Sinorhizobium meliloti: one gene and its partner. The protein of the gene in region 1 binds, or shares a complex with, the protein of each later gene. Links are inferred from orthologs where the notes say so. Each region holds a gene or a part of one and is shown in the gene's direction. Other genes may lie near its edges.

What was found. Proteins that work in one complex are often made in the same cells at the same time.
Region 2: the proteins of ccmE (region 1) and ccmB are in contact, whole or in part, in a solved structure (PDB 8CE8), measured with the Escherichia coli proteins. The link is inferred for Sinorhizobium meliloti from one-to-one orthologs.

The regions. Positions count from the first base shown.
Region 1 is NZ_JAGIOS010000001.1:169,143-176,327, reverse strand. What follows is about bases 2,692-5,688. They hold ccmE (cytochrome c maturation protein CcmE), read left to right. Parts: upstream 2,692-3,962; coding sequence 3,963-4,415; downstream 4,416-5,688. Other genes in these bases: JOH52_RS00805 (heme lyase CcmF/NrfE family subunit), read left to right, coding at 4,412-5,688; ccmI (c-type cytochrome biogenesis protein CcmI), read left to right, coding at 2,821-3,966. In the rest of the region: two-component system response regulator FeuP, read left to right, coding at 1-649; two-component system sensor histidine kinase FeuQ, read left to right, coding at 639-2,024; JOH52_RS00820 (hypothetical protein), read left to right, coding at 2,200-2,646; more of JOH52_RS00805, read left to right, coding at 5,689-6,442; JOH52_RS00800 (cytochrome c-type biogenesis protein), read left to right, coding at 6,503-6,958. UniProt on the Escherichia coli protein: Heme chaperone required for the biogenesis of c-type cytochromes. Transiently binds heme delivered by CcmC and transfers the heme to apo-cytochromes in a process facilitated by CcmF and CcmH.
Region 2 is NZ_JAGIOS010000001.1:1,488,372-1,495,546, reverse strand. The notes cover bases 2,246-5,232. They hold ccmB (heme exporter protein CcmB), read left to right. Parts: upstream 2,246-3,402; coding sequence 3,403-4,062; downstream 4,063-5,232. Other genes in these bases: JOH52_RS06975 (DsbE family thiol:disulfide interchange protein), read left to right, coding at 5,062-5,232; ccmD (heme exporter protein CcmD), read left to right, coding at 4,889-5,065; JOH52_RS06985 (heme ABC transporter permease), read left to right, coding at 4,122-4,892; ccmA (heme ABC exporter ATP-binding protein CcmA), read left to right, coding at 2,783-3,406; acnA (aconitate hydratase AcnA), read right to left, coding at 2,246-2,512. Also shown: more of acnA, read right to left, coding at 1-2,245; more of JOH52_RS06975, read left to right, coding at 5,233-5,670; JOH52_RS06970 (DUF2585 domain-containing protein), read right to left, coding at 5,828-6,421; JOH52_RS06965 (septation protein A), read right to left, coding at 6,418-7,050; signal recognition particle-docking protein FtsY, read right to left, coding at 7,148-7,175. UniProt on the Escherichia coli protein: Required for the export of heme to the periplasm for the biogenesis of c-type cytochromes.

The DNA.
Region 1 (7,185 bases):
CGATACCAATCTGAACAGGCAGCTGGCTGACGCTCTGAAGGAGGCCGGTTATGTCGTCGACCAGGCTTATGACGGCGAAGAGGGCCACTATCTAGGCGATGCGGAGCCCTATGATGCGGTAATTCTCGATATAGGTCTTCCGGAGATGGACGGCATCACCGTTCTCGAGAAATGGCGCGCAGACGGCAAGACCATGCCGGTGCTGATCCTGACGGCCCGCGATCGATGGAGCGACAAGGTCGCAGGCATCGATGCCGGCGCCGACGATTATGTGGCGAAGCCTTTCCACGTCGAGGAGGTGCTGGCCCGCATCCGTGCGTTGATCCGGCGGGCCGCCGGGCACGCAAGCTCCGAGATCGTCTGCGGCCCCGTCCGTCTCGACACCAAGGGCTCCAAGGCGACCGTCGCTGGCGTCGCGCTGAAGCTCACATCGCACGAGTTCCGTCTGCTTTCCTACCTCATGCACCATATGGGACAGGTGGTTTCCCGCACCGAGTTGGTCGAACACATGTATGATCAGGACTTCGATCGCGATTCCAACACGATCGAGGTTTTCATCGGCCGGCTCCGTAAGAAGATCGGCAACGATCTGATCGAAACGGTGCGCGGCCTCGGATATCGCATGCAAGCACCCGGCAATGGCCATTAGATCGCTCACGGCGCGCGTTCTGTCGGTTTCGACCGTCTGGGCCGTCGTTGCCCTCGTGGTTATCGGGGTTGTCATCTCAGCCCTTTACCGGCAGGGGTCCGAGCGCGGCTTTCAGGATCTGCTGCGCGCGCAGCTCTACAACGTCATCAACTCCATCTCCGTCGACGAGAAGGCCGCGCTCTCCGGGAGCCCGCAGCTCGGCGACCTGCGCTTTTCCCAGCCTCAGACGGGCTGGTACTGGATCGTCGAGCCGATCGGCGAATTCGACACGCCGCCGCTGATATCGACGTCGCTCGGCACGGCGAAACTGCCGATCGTCAGCGTCGACGAGGTCCCCTTCGACATCCGCTACGAGCGGTTCTACACCACCACGGATCCGTTCGGAAACGAGGTCGAGGTGGCAGAGACCGAGGTCGTTCTCGACATTCAGGGCCACGCCGCCCGCTTCCGCGTCGCCGGCAACCGCGATGTGCTCGAGGCGGATATCGACCGCTTCACGCGCAACCTCACGATCGCCCTGTCCATTTTCGGCCTTGGCGGCCTTGGCGTGAACGCGCTCACGATCCTGTTCGGCCTGAAGCCGCTCGACCAGGTACGCCGCTCGCTTGAAAAGATCCGCACGGGGGAGAGCGAGCGGCTGGATGGCGCTTTCCCGCGGGAGATCCAGCCGCTTGCCAACGAGGTGAACGCGCTGATCGACAGCAATCGGCGCATCGTCGAACGCGCGCGCATGCAGGTCGGCAATCTGGCCCATTCGCTCAAGACGCCGATCGCCGTGCTGCTCAACGAGGCGAGAGTGCTGGAGGTGCCGCACGGCGAGCTGGTCAGGGCCCAGGCGGACGCCATGCAGACACAGGTGCAATCCTATCTCAGCCGCGCCAGGATCGCCGCCCAGCGCGGGTCGGTTCTGGCGCGGACCGAAGCCCAGCCGGCACTGGAAAGAATCATGCGGGTGATGCGGCGCCTCAATCCCGACAAGCAATTCAGCCTCTCGATCAATCCGCCCGGACTGGTGCTGGCGATGGAACAGCAGGACGTCGAGGAAACGGTCGGCAACTTGCTGGAAAACGCCGCCCGTTACGCGCATGATCGGATCTCGCTGAATGTCGAGCCGGCCCCTGAAGATGCGCGCGAAAGGGAGCCGGGCCGCCAGTGGATCGTGCTCCAGATCGACGACGACGGACCGGGGCTCGACCCCGATCAGATCGCGGTGGCGATGAAGCGCGGCAAGCGGCTCGACGAGAGCAAGCCCGGAACCGGGCTCGGTCTTTCGATCGTAAGCGAGATCGTGGGTGAATATCAGGGAAGTGTGGAGCTCAGCCGTCGCGATGTTGGAGGATTGCGGGCCACGCTCGTACTGCCGGCCGCAGTCTAAGCGCCAACCGGATAGGACCGATGCGGGACGATCGTGATCCGGCGGTCACACCCGGACCTGAAAATGCCGGCGCTGACGGCAGGCGGTTGCCTCGACCCTCAGGTGGTGCAAAAAGAACTCGACTGGCGACCGACAAGAGGAATGAGTAGCGCGTATCATGAGGAATTACGCAGAAATGACGCGAGCCTTCGCTTCACGCGGTAGGATCGCGGTGGTGGCTTCGGGTGTAGCCCTCGCCGGCTGTGGCACGACCTCGTCCGGCCAAGGCGGGGCGGTTGCCGGACTCGGAGCAGCTTCCACCCGCGTTGCATCGTCCGCGACCTATATCGAAGCCCTGCAGGGTGGCGTCGTTTCGCGCCTTGGCGGCGTCGATCTCGGCAAGTCGGACCGGCAGCGGGCGCTCGAGGCCGAGTATCGCGCCCTCGAGGCCGCGCCGGGCGGGCAGCCCGTCGCCTGGCAAGGGCGGGGCGTCAGCGGCTCCGTCGTCGCTGCCGCACCCTATCAGGTCGGGTCGCAGAATTGCCGTCAATACAGCCATACGGTTACCGTCAAAAGCCAACAGACCACGGCACGCGGCGCGGCCTGCCGCAACAGCGATGGAAGCTGGACGCCGCTCACCTGAGCGGCACCGCCCTCGCATATCGCGAACCGTGTAAGGTGTTGAATCGCGGCCGGTTTGCTTTGGGCGAGCGGATTCCTCGCGCGCGGCGGCACTTCTTGCGGCGAAACGCCTCAAATATACGTCATTGCCGGTTTTCGAGTTGGAATGACATGGCCCTCATAGTATTCCCCAAACATGTTGTTCTGGATCCTCGTCGCCATTCTGACGGCGGCTGTCGCAGCCGTGCTTCTTCTGCCGCTCATGCGGGCGGCAGAGCCGTTACCGTCTCGCCATAGTCACGACATCGAAGTCTATCGCGATCAGCTCGGTGAGCTGGCGCGGGACCGGGAGGCCGGTCTGATCGGAAGCGAGGAAGCCGAGCTGGCCAGGGCCGAGATCGCCCGCCGCATGCTTTCAGCCAGTGCCGCGGATCAGGCTGTGGCGGAGCGCACGCCGAAGCGGCTTCTATCCAACCGCCTGGCGCAGGCTTTCATTTTCCTCTGTCTTCCGGCTGTCGGCCTTTGTCTCTATTTGACGACCGGGAGCCCCGGCGTGCCGGCGCAGCCGCTCGCGGCCCGCCTTGCCGACCCCGGCGACGACGTCAACATCCTGATCGCGAAGGCCGAAAACCACCTGGCCCTCAATCCTCAAGACGGCGCCGGTTGGGATCTGCTCGCGCCGATCTACATGCGCCATGGCCGCCTGGACGATGCCGTCGCCGCCTACGACCGCGCGATCCGCCTGCTCGGGCCAACCCCGGCAAGAATGGGCGGCTACGCCGAGGCTCTGGTGGCGCAGGCCGGCGGTCTGGTTACAGCCGAGGCGCAGAACGCTCTGCAAAAGGCGCTGGCCCTCGACCCCGACGATCCACGCTCCGCATTCTACCTCGCGCTCGGCCTAAAGCAGGAGGGCAAGCACGCAGAGGCGCTCGCAGCATTCCGCAAGCTTGCAGAGAGCTCACCGGCCGATGCGCCCTGGCTGTCTCTGGTGAACCAGCATATCGCGGAGCTCGCCGCCGCCCCGGCCGGCCCAGGCCCTGCCGCGCCCGGAGATCCAGCTCCCGGCGATATTGCCGCCGCAAAGGAAATGAATGCCGGCGACCGGCAGGCGATGATCCGCGGCATGGTCGACAGCCTGGCAAGCCGCCTGAAGGAGGACCCGGCCAACCTGGAGGGCTGGATGCGCCTGGTCCGTTCCTATGTGGTGCTGGACCAAAGAGACAGGGCGAAAGATGCGTTGCATGACGGACTGAGGGCCTTCCCGGCAACGGGCGAGCAGGGGAAGCAGTTGCTGGCCTTGGCCCGGGAACTGGGGATCGACGCCGGCGGAGAGGCTGAATGACACGCAAGCAGAAAAGGTTGGCGATAATCGGCGGCGGCGTGGCATTTCTGACGGCCGCGGTGCTGCTCGTCATGTTCGCCTTCAGCCAGGCGGTCGCCTATTTCTATGTTCCGGGCGATCTTGCGAAGGCCGACGTCGCGCCGGGGACGCGTATCCGCCTCGGCGGACTTGTCGAGGCGGGCTCCGTCAAGCGCGGCGAGGGCAGGACCATCACCTTCACGGTGACGGATACGCTTGCGACCGTTCCGGTGACCTATACCGGCATCCTGCCCGACCTCTTCCGAGAGGGCCAGGGCGTGGTGGCCGAGGGTGCCTTCGTCGGCGGCAGCCCGGTTTTCGTTGCGGACACCGTCCTCGCAAAGCATGATGAGACATACATGCCGAAGGATGTCGCCGACCGCCTCAAAGCGCAGGGCGTCACGCTCGGCGGGGAGGAAAACATCCGATGATCATCGAACTCGGGCACTATGCACTGGTTTTGGCGCTCGCGACCGCGATCATCCAGGGCGTCCTGCCCGTCCTGGGGGTGCGGCGCGGCGACCCTTCCTTGATGGGACTGGCAGCAAACGCGGCGCTCGTCTGCTTCCTGCTCGTCGCTTTCTCCTTCGCCGTGCTGACATTCGCCTATGTGACATCGGATTTCTCGGTCAAGAACGTCTGGGAGAACTCGCATTCCCTCAAACCGCTGATCTACAAGATCACCGGGGTCTGGGGAAACCATGAAGGCTCGATGCTTCTCTGGCTGCTCATTCTTGTCTTCTTTTCCGCGATGGTGGCGCTCTTCGGCCGCAACCTGCCGGAGACGTTGAAGGCGAACGTCCTTGCGGTGCAGGCCTGGATCGCGACCGCCTTCGCGTTCTTCGTCCTGCTGACCTCCAATCCCTTCGCGCGGCTCGTGCCGGCACCGGGCGAGGGCAGGGACCTCAACCCCGTGCTGCAGGATATCGGGCTCGCGATCCACCCGCCCTTGCTCTATCTCGGCTATGTCGGCTTTTCCGTATGCTTCTCCTTCGCGGTCGCCGCGCTCATCGAGGGGCGGATCGATGCGGCCTGGGCGCGTTGGGTGCGGCCGTGGACACTTGCCGCCTGGACTTTTCTTACCGCCGGCATCGCCATGGGCTCCTATTGGGCCTATTACGAGCTGGGCTGGGGCGGCTGGTGGTTCTGGGACCCGGTCGAAAACGCCTCCTTCATGCCTTGGCTCGCCGGAACGGCACTTCTGCACTCGGCCCTGGTCATGGAAAAGCGCGAAGCGCTAAAGATATGGACCGTGCTGCTGGCGATCATGACCTTCTCGCTGTCGCTGCTCGGCACGTTCCTGGTGCGCTCCGGCGTGCTGACATCCGTCCATGCCTTCGCCACCGACCCGACCCGCGGCGTCTTCATTCTCGCCATCCTGGTCGTCTTCATCGGCGGTGCGTTCTCGCTCTTTGCCTTCCGTGCCTCCCATCTCAAGGCCGGGGGAATATTCGCACCGGTTTCGCGTGAGGGTGCGCTCGTCGTGAACAACCTGATCCTGACGACGGCCACGGCGACGGTGCTGACCGGCACGCTGTATCCGCTGGTACTCGAAGCGCTGACCGGCGACAAAATTTCGGTCGGCGCGCCGTTCTTCAACATGACGTTCGGCCTGCTGATGCTGCCGCTCATCGCCGTCGTTCCCTTCGGCCCGCTGCTTGCCTGGAAGCGCGGCGACCTTGCCGGTGCGGCGCAGCGTCTGTTTGCGGCTGCCGCGCTCGGCCTGCTCGCCGCGGCGATCTGTTATTACGCGGTAAACGGTGGCCCGGTCCTGGCTCCTTTCGGCCTCGGCCTCGGCGTCTACCTGATTCTGGGAGCGCTCACCGATCTGGTTCTGCGCTCCGGGCTCGGCAAGGTGGCGGCGGGCGTCGCCTGGAGACGGCTTTCGGGCCTGCCGCGTTCGGCTTTCGGCACGGCGCTCGCCCATATCGGGCTCGGAATCACCCTGATCGGGATCGTCACGGTCACGGCTTTCGAAACGGAAACGGTCGTCGAGATGAAACCGGGGGCGGTGGTCGATGTCGGGCGTTACAGCCTGCGTTTCGACGGCATGCGTGAAGGGCGCGGGCCGAACTATACCGAGGATGCCGGCCATTTCACCGTCAGTCGAGGCGGCGTCGAGGTTACCGAGATCTGGTCGTCGAAACGGCTCTATTCGGCGCGGCGCATGCCGACGACCGAGGCCGGAATCCGGACCTTCGGCCTGAGCCAGCTCTATGTATCCTTGGGCGACGACATGGCGGACGGCGGCATCGTCGTCCGCATCTGGTGGAAACCGCTGATCCTATGCATCTGGGGCGGCGCGCTCGTGATGATGGCCGGCGGCGTCGTTTCGCTCAGCGACCGGCGCCTTCGCGTCGGCGCGCCGGCGCGTGCCAGAAAGGCCCTCGCCCTGGATCACGATGATTTCAGGTCGGATCGACCAAAAATCATCAACGTGATCGATTCTAAAGGTTAGAGCGGGATGCGGGCGGAAAACCGTGCACACTTTTCCTTATCCCGCTCTGGGAGCTGCCAAATGATCCGGCTGCTGATCGCCCTCTTCCTTTTGCTGGCGTCCGTTGCCCCGGGCTTCGCCGTCAATCCTGACGAGGTGCTTGCGGATCCGGCGCTCGAAGCGCGTGCCCGGGCGATCTCCGCCCAGCTCCGCTGCATGGTCTGCCAGAACCAGTCGATCGACGATTCGAACGCTGAACTCGCCAAGGATCTGCGGCTGCTCGTACGCGAGCGCCTGAAGAACGGCGATTCCGACGAAGCCGTGATTTCCTACGTCGTCTCACGCTACGGCGAATTCGTGCTCCTGAACCCTCGCCTCGAGGCCAAGACGCTCGTGCTGTGGGGCATGCCTGCCATTCTGCTCGTGGCCGGCATCATCACCCTCGTCGTGGCCGCAAGACGCCGCGGCGCAAGAGTTCCGGGCGCACCGCTTTCCGACGAGGAAAAGGAAAGGCTGGACAGGCTCCTGCGGCCCTGATCTCAAGCAGGAGGCGCCGGCGCGATTTGGGCGCATCCGTCCGCGCCTTGCAGCTCCACCGCAACATTACCAAAAATTCATCTGCCGGACAGAACTCAGTAAGGTCCCGTCCGTTACATCTGACGGCACAGGCTGTTTCCTCCAGTCACAGCCAGACGAGCGGGTTTCCGACGGTGAGGCCGTTGGATCCGACTCGGGGAAAAGGTTTCGAAGCAGCCTGCCTTGCA
Region 2 (7,175 bases), 1.3 Mb from region 1 along the record:
CGACTTCGTCGCCCTTGAGACCCAGCGATTCCCAGGTCATGCCTTCCTCGAAGACGAAGGGGACGACGCCCATGCCGACCAGGTTCGAACGGTGGATGCGTTCGAAGGACTGGGCGATCACGGCCTTGACGCCGAGGAGGTTTGTGCCCTTGGCCGCCCAGTCACGCGAAGAGCCGTTGCCGTATTCGACGCCGGCGAAGATGACGAGCGGAACGCCCTCCTCCTTGTACTGCATGGCCGCGTCATAGATCGACATCTCCTCCTTGGAGGGATAGTGGATCGTATAACCGCCTTCCTTGCCGTTCGGGCCGAGCATGTGGTTGCGGATGCGGATATTGGCGAAGGTGCCGCGCATCATCACCTCATGATTGCCGCGGCGCGTGCCGTACTGGTTGAAGTCGGCAATCCCGACGCCATGCTCGAGGAGATAGGCGCCGGCAGGCGAGGCCGCCTTGATCGAACCGGCCGGGGAAATGTGGTCGGTTGTGATCTTGTCGCCGAAGAGACCGAGGACGCGGGCGTTCTTGATGTCGGAAATGCCGGCGCCCTTCTTGCCCATGCCGACGAAGTAGGGCGGGTTCTGGACGTAGGTGGACCCCTCGTCCCAGGCATAGGTCTGGCCGGCCGGAACCTGGACCGCCTGCCAGTTGGCGTCGCCCTTGAACACGTCCGCATACTTGGTCGCGTAGAGCTCGCGGGTGACGTATCTGAAGATGAAGTCCTGGATCTCCTGCGAAGTCGGCCAGATGTCCCTCAGGTAGACCGGTTGCCCGTCCCGGTCTTCGCCGATCGGCTCCTTCGTCAGGTCCTTCTGGACGGAACCCGCCAGCGCATAGGCGACGACGAGCGGCGGCGAGGCGAGATAGTTCGCCTGGACGTCCGGCGAGATGCGGCCTTCGAAGTTGCGGTTGCCGGAAAGCACGCCGGCGGCGATCAGGCCCTTGTCGTTGATCGTCTTGGAGATCTCCGTCGGCAGCGGGCCGGAATTGCCGATGCAGGTGGTGCAGCCGAAGCCGACCAGATTGAAGCCGAGCTTGTCGAGATCCGTCTGCAGGCCGGACTTCGACAGGTACTCGGCGACGACCTGCGATCCGGGCGCCAGCGACGTCTTGACCCAGGGCTGCGTTTTCAGGCCCTTGGCGACGGCGTTGCGGGCAAGCAGGCCGGCGGCGATCAGCACCGAGGGGTTCGAGGTGTTGGTGCAGGAGGTGATCGCGGCGATCGCGACGTCGCCATGACCGAGATCGTAGTCGGTGCCCTCGACCGCGTAGCGGTTGGCGAGCTGACCGGGCTTCTTGTAGTCGTTGTCGAGCGCCGCCGCGAAGCCGGAGGCGATGTTCTCGAGCGCGATGCGGCCCTCGGGCCGCTTGGGGCCGGCCATCGACGGCACGACGTCGCCGAGGTCGAGTTCCAGCGTGTCGGTGAAGACGAGCTCGGAACCATCCCCTTCCCGCCACATGCCCTGGGCCTTGGAGTAGGCTTCGACCAGCGCGATACGCTGTTCTTCACGGCCCGAGATGGTGAGATAGTTGATCGTCTCGGCATCGACCGGGAAGAAGCCGCAGGTGGCGCCGTATTCCGGGCCCATATTGCCGATCGTCGCGCGGTCGGCGAGCGTCATGTTGTCGAGGCCGGGGCCGAAGAATTCGACGAACTTGGAGACGACGCCCTTCTTGCGCAGCATCTGCACGACGGTAAGCACCAGGTCGGTCGCGGTCACGCCTTCCTTGAGCTTGCCGGTGAGCTTGAAGCCGATGACTTCCGGCAGGAGCATGGAAACCGGCTGGCCGAGCATCGCCGCTTCGGCTTCGATGCCGCCGACGCCCCAACCGAGCACGCCGAGGCCGTTGATCATCGTCGTGTGGCTGTCCGTGCCGACGCAGGTATCCGGATAGGCGGTGACTTCGCCGTCCTCTTCCCTGGTCCAGACGGCCTGACCCAGATATTCGAGATTGACCTGGTGACAGATGCCGGTGCCGGGCGGCACGACGCGGAAGTTCTTGAAGGCCTGCTGGCCCCATTTGAGGAAGCGGTAGCGCTCGCCGTTGCGCTGGTACTCAAGCTCGACATTGCGGGCAAAGGCGGTCGGCGTGCCGAATTCGTCAACGATCACCGAGTGGTCGATGACGAGATCGACGGGAACGAGCGGGTTGATCTTTTCCGGGTCGCCGCCAAGCGAAACCATCGCGTCGCGCATCGCCGCGAGGTCGACGACGGCGGGAACGCCGGTGAAGTCCTGCATCAGCACGCGCGCCGGGCGATAGGCGATCTCGTTCTCGGCCGTGCCCTTGTCGCCGAGCCATGCGGCGATGTTTTCGATGTCCTTCTTGGTGACCGAGCGTCCATCCTCATTGCGCAACAGGTTTTCCAGCAGAACCTTCATCGAATAGGGAAGCTTCGAAATGCCGGCGAGGCCGTTCGCCTCCGCCTTCGGCAGGCTGTAATAGACATAGTCCACGCCGTTGACCGTGAGCGTGGAGCGACAATTGAAGCTGTCTAGGGATTTGGACACTGGATGATACCCCGTTCCGTCTGATCGCCAAAAACTGACGTACGAACGCCCGAGCACCTGTGAGGCGCGAAGTGGGATGCGGGTACGGTCATTTCCGCTGTCCGTACGTGGAAGCTCGTTCCATGTTCGGCGCTTGGATGAAATTCACGCCGACCGCTGGCGTGTTGGCCGCCTTATAGATAATTTCTCCAAATCGTGCCAGACCAACCAAGGTCCAATCGGAACTTTTTTTGCTCTGCGAAAAGATACGTCAAGGGAAGCTGGAAATTCATGCGCCTCATGGCTGAAGGTTTGAGTGCGAGGCGCGGTGAGGACCTGATTTTCAACGATATTTCGTTCGCGCTGGCTGCCGGCGAGGCGCTTGTGGTGACCGGCCCGAACGGTGCCGGCAAGTCGACGCTCCTGCGCGTCCTGGCGGGGCTTCTCGAGCCGGAAGGGGGCCGCGTCCGGCTCGAGGACGGCCCCTCGGGGTTCGAGCATCCGCGCGAACTCAGCCATTATCTCGGCCACCGCAACGCGATGAAGCGCGAGCTGACTGTGGAGGAAAACCTCACCTTCTGGCAGCGCTTCCTCGGCGATTCGCCGGGCGGCTCCGGCATCGGCCTCGTCGAAGCGGCGGAGGCCGTGGGGCTCGCCGACATCATTCATCTGCCCTTCGGCTATCTTTCCGCCGGCCAGCAGCGGCGCATGGCAATGGCGAAGCTCATTGTCGCCTTCCGGCCCATCTGGCTTCTCGACGAACCGACGGCGGCGCTCGACCTCAGCGCCGACAGGCTTTTTGCCGGGCTGGTCGCCGCCCATCTCGACCGCGGCGGCATCGTCGTCGCGGCCACCCACCAGCCGCTTGGATTCGCGGGGGCGAAGAGCCTTGAAATGACGGGATTCGTCCATTGATCGCCCTCTTTTTCCGGGATCTCAAGCTTTCGGTGCGCGCCGGCGGCGGCGCGATGATCGGCGTGCTCTTTTTCATGACGGTCGTCGCGGTCATCCCCTTCGGCGTCGGCCCCGATCTGAACCTGCTCGCCCGCATCGGCCCGGCGATCCTCTGGATCGGCGCGCTGCTCGCGTCGCTGCTCGGACTCGACAGGCTCTTTCAGGCGGAGCGCGAGGACGGCTCGCTCGATCTCATCATGATGCAGGAGACGCCATTGCTTCTCGCCGTTCTCGTCAAATGCGCTGCTCATTGGACCGCCACCGGCCTGCCGCTGGTGATCGCCTCGCCCTTTCTCGGCCTGTTCATGAACATGGACGAAGGCGCCATCGGGGCCACCATGGTCACCCTGCTCGCGGGAACGCCGGCGATAACCTTCATCGGCGCGGTCGGTGCTGCGGTCGCGGTGGCGCTGCCGCGCGGCGGCCTGCTCGTCTCGATCCTCGTCCTGCCGCTTGCCATACCGGTGCTCATCTTCGGCGTCAGCGCGGTCTATGCGGCAATCGAGGATCCGGCCCCGTTTCTGCCGCCTTTCATGATATTGATGGCGATAACCCTGTTCTTCGCGGTGATCGGACCAGTGGCGGCCGCGGCGGCACTCAGGCACTCGGCCGACTGACGGGACCCGGCACCTTAGGATGAATTGCGGAAGCCGGCCTTCCGCGTTAAAGAACCGTCATGAGTGAAAGCAGCCTGGCCATACGCAAATTCAGCGATCTCGCCAACCCGACCCGGTTCCTGGCGCTGACGGATCGCGTGCTGCCCTGGCTTGCCGCTCTCACGCTGCTCGTCTTCGCGGCTGGGCTCTGGCTCTCCTTTACCACCGAAGGCGACTACCAGCAGGGCGAGACGGTGCGTATCATGTATGTGCATGTGCCTTCGGCCTGGCTTTCCATGATGTGCTACACGGTCATGGCGATCTCCGCACTCGGCACGCTCGTCTGGCGTCATCCGCTCGCCGACGTCTCGGCAAGAGCCGCAGCGCCGATCGGCGCCTGCTTCACCTTTCTGGCACTCGTCACCGGCTCGCTCTGGGGCAAGCCGATGTGGGGCACCTGGTGGGTCTGGGATGCGCGGCTGACCTCGGTCTTCGTGCTCTTCCTCATGTATCTCGGGCTGATCGCGCTGAACCGCGCCATGGATGACCCGAGCCGATCTGCGCGAGTCTCGGCCGTGCTTATCCTCGTCGGTTTCGTCAACATCCCGATCATCAAGTTCTCGGTCGAGTGGTGGAACACGCTGCATCAGCCCGCAAGCGTCATACGCCTCGACGGGCCGACGATCGATCCGGAATTCCTGCGGCCGCTCATCGTCATGGCGATCGCCTTCACGCTCCTGTTCTTCACCCTGCATATCGCTGCCATGCGCAACGAGATCTGGCGCCGTCGCGTGGCCTCGCTCAGGCGCCAGGCGGCGCGCAATGCCGGCCGGGAGCAGCTTACGCCATGATGAGCCATGCCGCCTATGTCGTCGCCAGCTACGCGGTTGCCGCCGCCACGGTAGCCGGACTCATCCTGTGGGTCCTTACCGACGGCCGCGCCCGCAGGCGCGAATTGCAGCAGCTCGAGGCCGCCGGGATCCGCCGCCGCTCCGCGGCAGGGCCAGCCGGAGGGGGCAAATGACGGACGCTGAGACGCCGCAGGACGAGCGCAGGCCCGGAGCCCTCCGTTATCTCATGGCGGCGCTTCCGCTCCTCATCTTCGCGGTGCTCGCACTCATCTTCTGGAGCCAGTTGAACTCCGGCAGGGACGTCAGCGAAATCCCCTCGGCGCTGATCGGCACCAAGGCGCCGATGCTCGCCATGCCCCCGCTCGAAGGGGCTGCAACGCCGTCGGGCGAGCCGATGCCGGCTCTCGACGACGCGGCGGTGAAGGGCAAGCTCACGCTCGTCAATGTCTGGGCTTCCTGGTGCGTCCCCTGCCGGCAGGAGCATCCGATCATCCTCGAATTGTCGAAGGACCCGCGCCTCAACGTCGTCGGCATCAATTACAAGGACCGGAACGAGAACGCGCTGAGGTTCCTCGGCGAACTCGGCAATCCTTTCTCGGCGATCGGCGTCGATCCGAACGGCAAGGCGGCGATCAACTGGGGCGTCTACGGCATCCCGGAGTCCTTCCTCGTCGCCGCCGACGGCACGATCCTCTACAAGCGCGCCGGCCCCTTCGACGAGAAGAGCCTCCGGGAAGGGCTGATGCCGGCGATCGAGAAGGCGCTTGCGGGTTCGTAGTCGCAGCTGCCCCTCATCCGGCCTGCCGGCACCTTCTCCCCGCAAGCAGGGCGAAGGAGACTCGCGGCGGCCCCGCATGTCCCTTCTCCCCGTTGAACGGGGAGAAGGTGGCGGCAGCCGGACGAGGGGCAAATGCCGGAGAGAGGGAGCCGTTAGTCTAAACCCCCGCCTGCCATGCCTTCACCGCATCGAGCGGCCAGACCAGCATCAGCACGTTGAGCGTCAGGTTGTCGCGCACCATGTAGCCGGTGAAGAGTTCGAGAACGATGGCGATCGCGACCGTGGCTGCCACCGGGAGCCGCGAAGCGATGAGGAAGCCGACAGCCATGGCGAGCGTATCCATGGCCGAATTCAGGATGCTGTCGCCGAAATAATCGAGCGAGATCGTCGCGGCGCGGTAGCGGTTGATTACCATCGGCGTGTTCTCGGCGATCTCCCAGGCGGACTCTATCACGGTTGCGAGAAGCAGGCGCGCGCTCCAGGGCTTGCCGCGCATGAGAAGGTGACCGAGGCCGTAGAAGAGAAAGCCGTGGATGACATGGGACGGCGTGTACCAGTCGGAAAGGTGTTGGGAGTTACCGCTGGATTTGACGACGCCTTCCCAGAGCTTGATGTAGCCGCATTCGCAGATCCATAGCCGCCCCATCAGATGCTGCACGAGGACCTGGATTGCCAGCACGCCGAGGCAGGCAAGCAACCAGAGCGCCGCTCTTCGCTGCTTGTCGTCCTGCGAGCCGGCCGCGATCGTCACTCCGCGCTATCCTGTTCGAGCGAGTGCTTCATGATCAGCGGCATCTGGGCGAGCGTGAAGAGGATGGTGATCGGCATGGTGCCCCAGACCTTGAAGGCGACCCAGAAATCCGTCGAGAAGGAGCGCCAGATCACCTCGTTGAGCACGGCGAGGAACAGGAAGAACACACCCCAGCGGATCGTCAGCTTCCGCCATCCCTCCTCGTCCAGCTTGAAGGCGGCGTGGAAGACGTAGCCGAGCAGCGATTTGCCGAACAGGAGCCCGCCGAGCAGGATCGCGCCGAAGAGCGTGTTGACGATGGTCGGCTTCATCTTGATGAAGGTGTCGTTCTGCAGCCAGAGCGTCAGCGCGCCGAAGACGAAGACGACGATACCGGAGACGAGCGGCATCATCGGCAGCGTGCGTGTCATGATCCATGAAGCAATCAGCGCCGCCGCCGTTGCCGCCATGAAGAGGCCCGTCGCTATGAAGATCGGCCCGCCGAGCTCGGCCAGCGCAGGAAAGCGGCCAGCCAGCCACTCGCCCCGCGAATTGGCGAAGAAGAAGACCATCAGGGGGCCGAGTTCCAGCACGAGCTTGAGCAGCGGGCTTACCTCTGTCTTCGGCTTGGCGGCCTCGATCGTCGACATGTGCGGATCCTGTTCTGTCATCTTCTGCCGCTCATAGCATCAGGATTGCGGCAAAACCATATCAACCGCGGTTTTGACGCAAACCTCCCCCGCTTCGTCAAGGAGCCGCAACACCGGCGATCGCC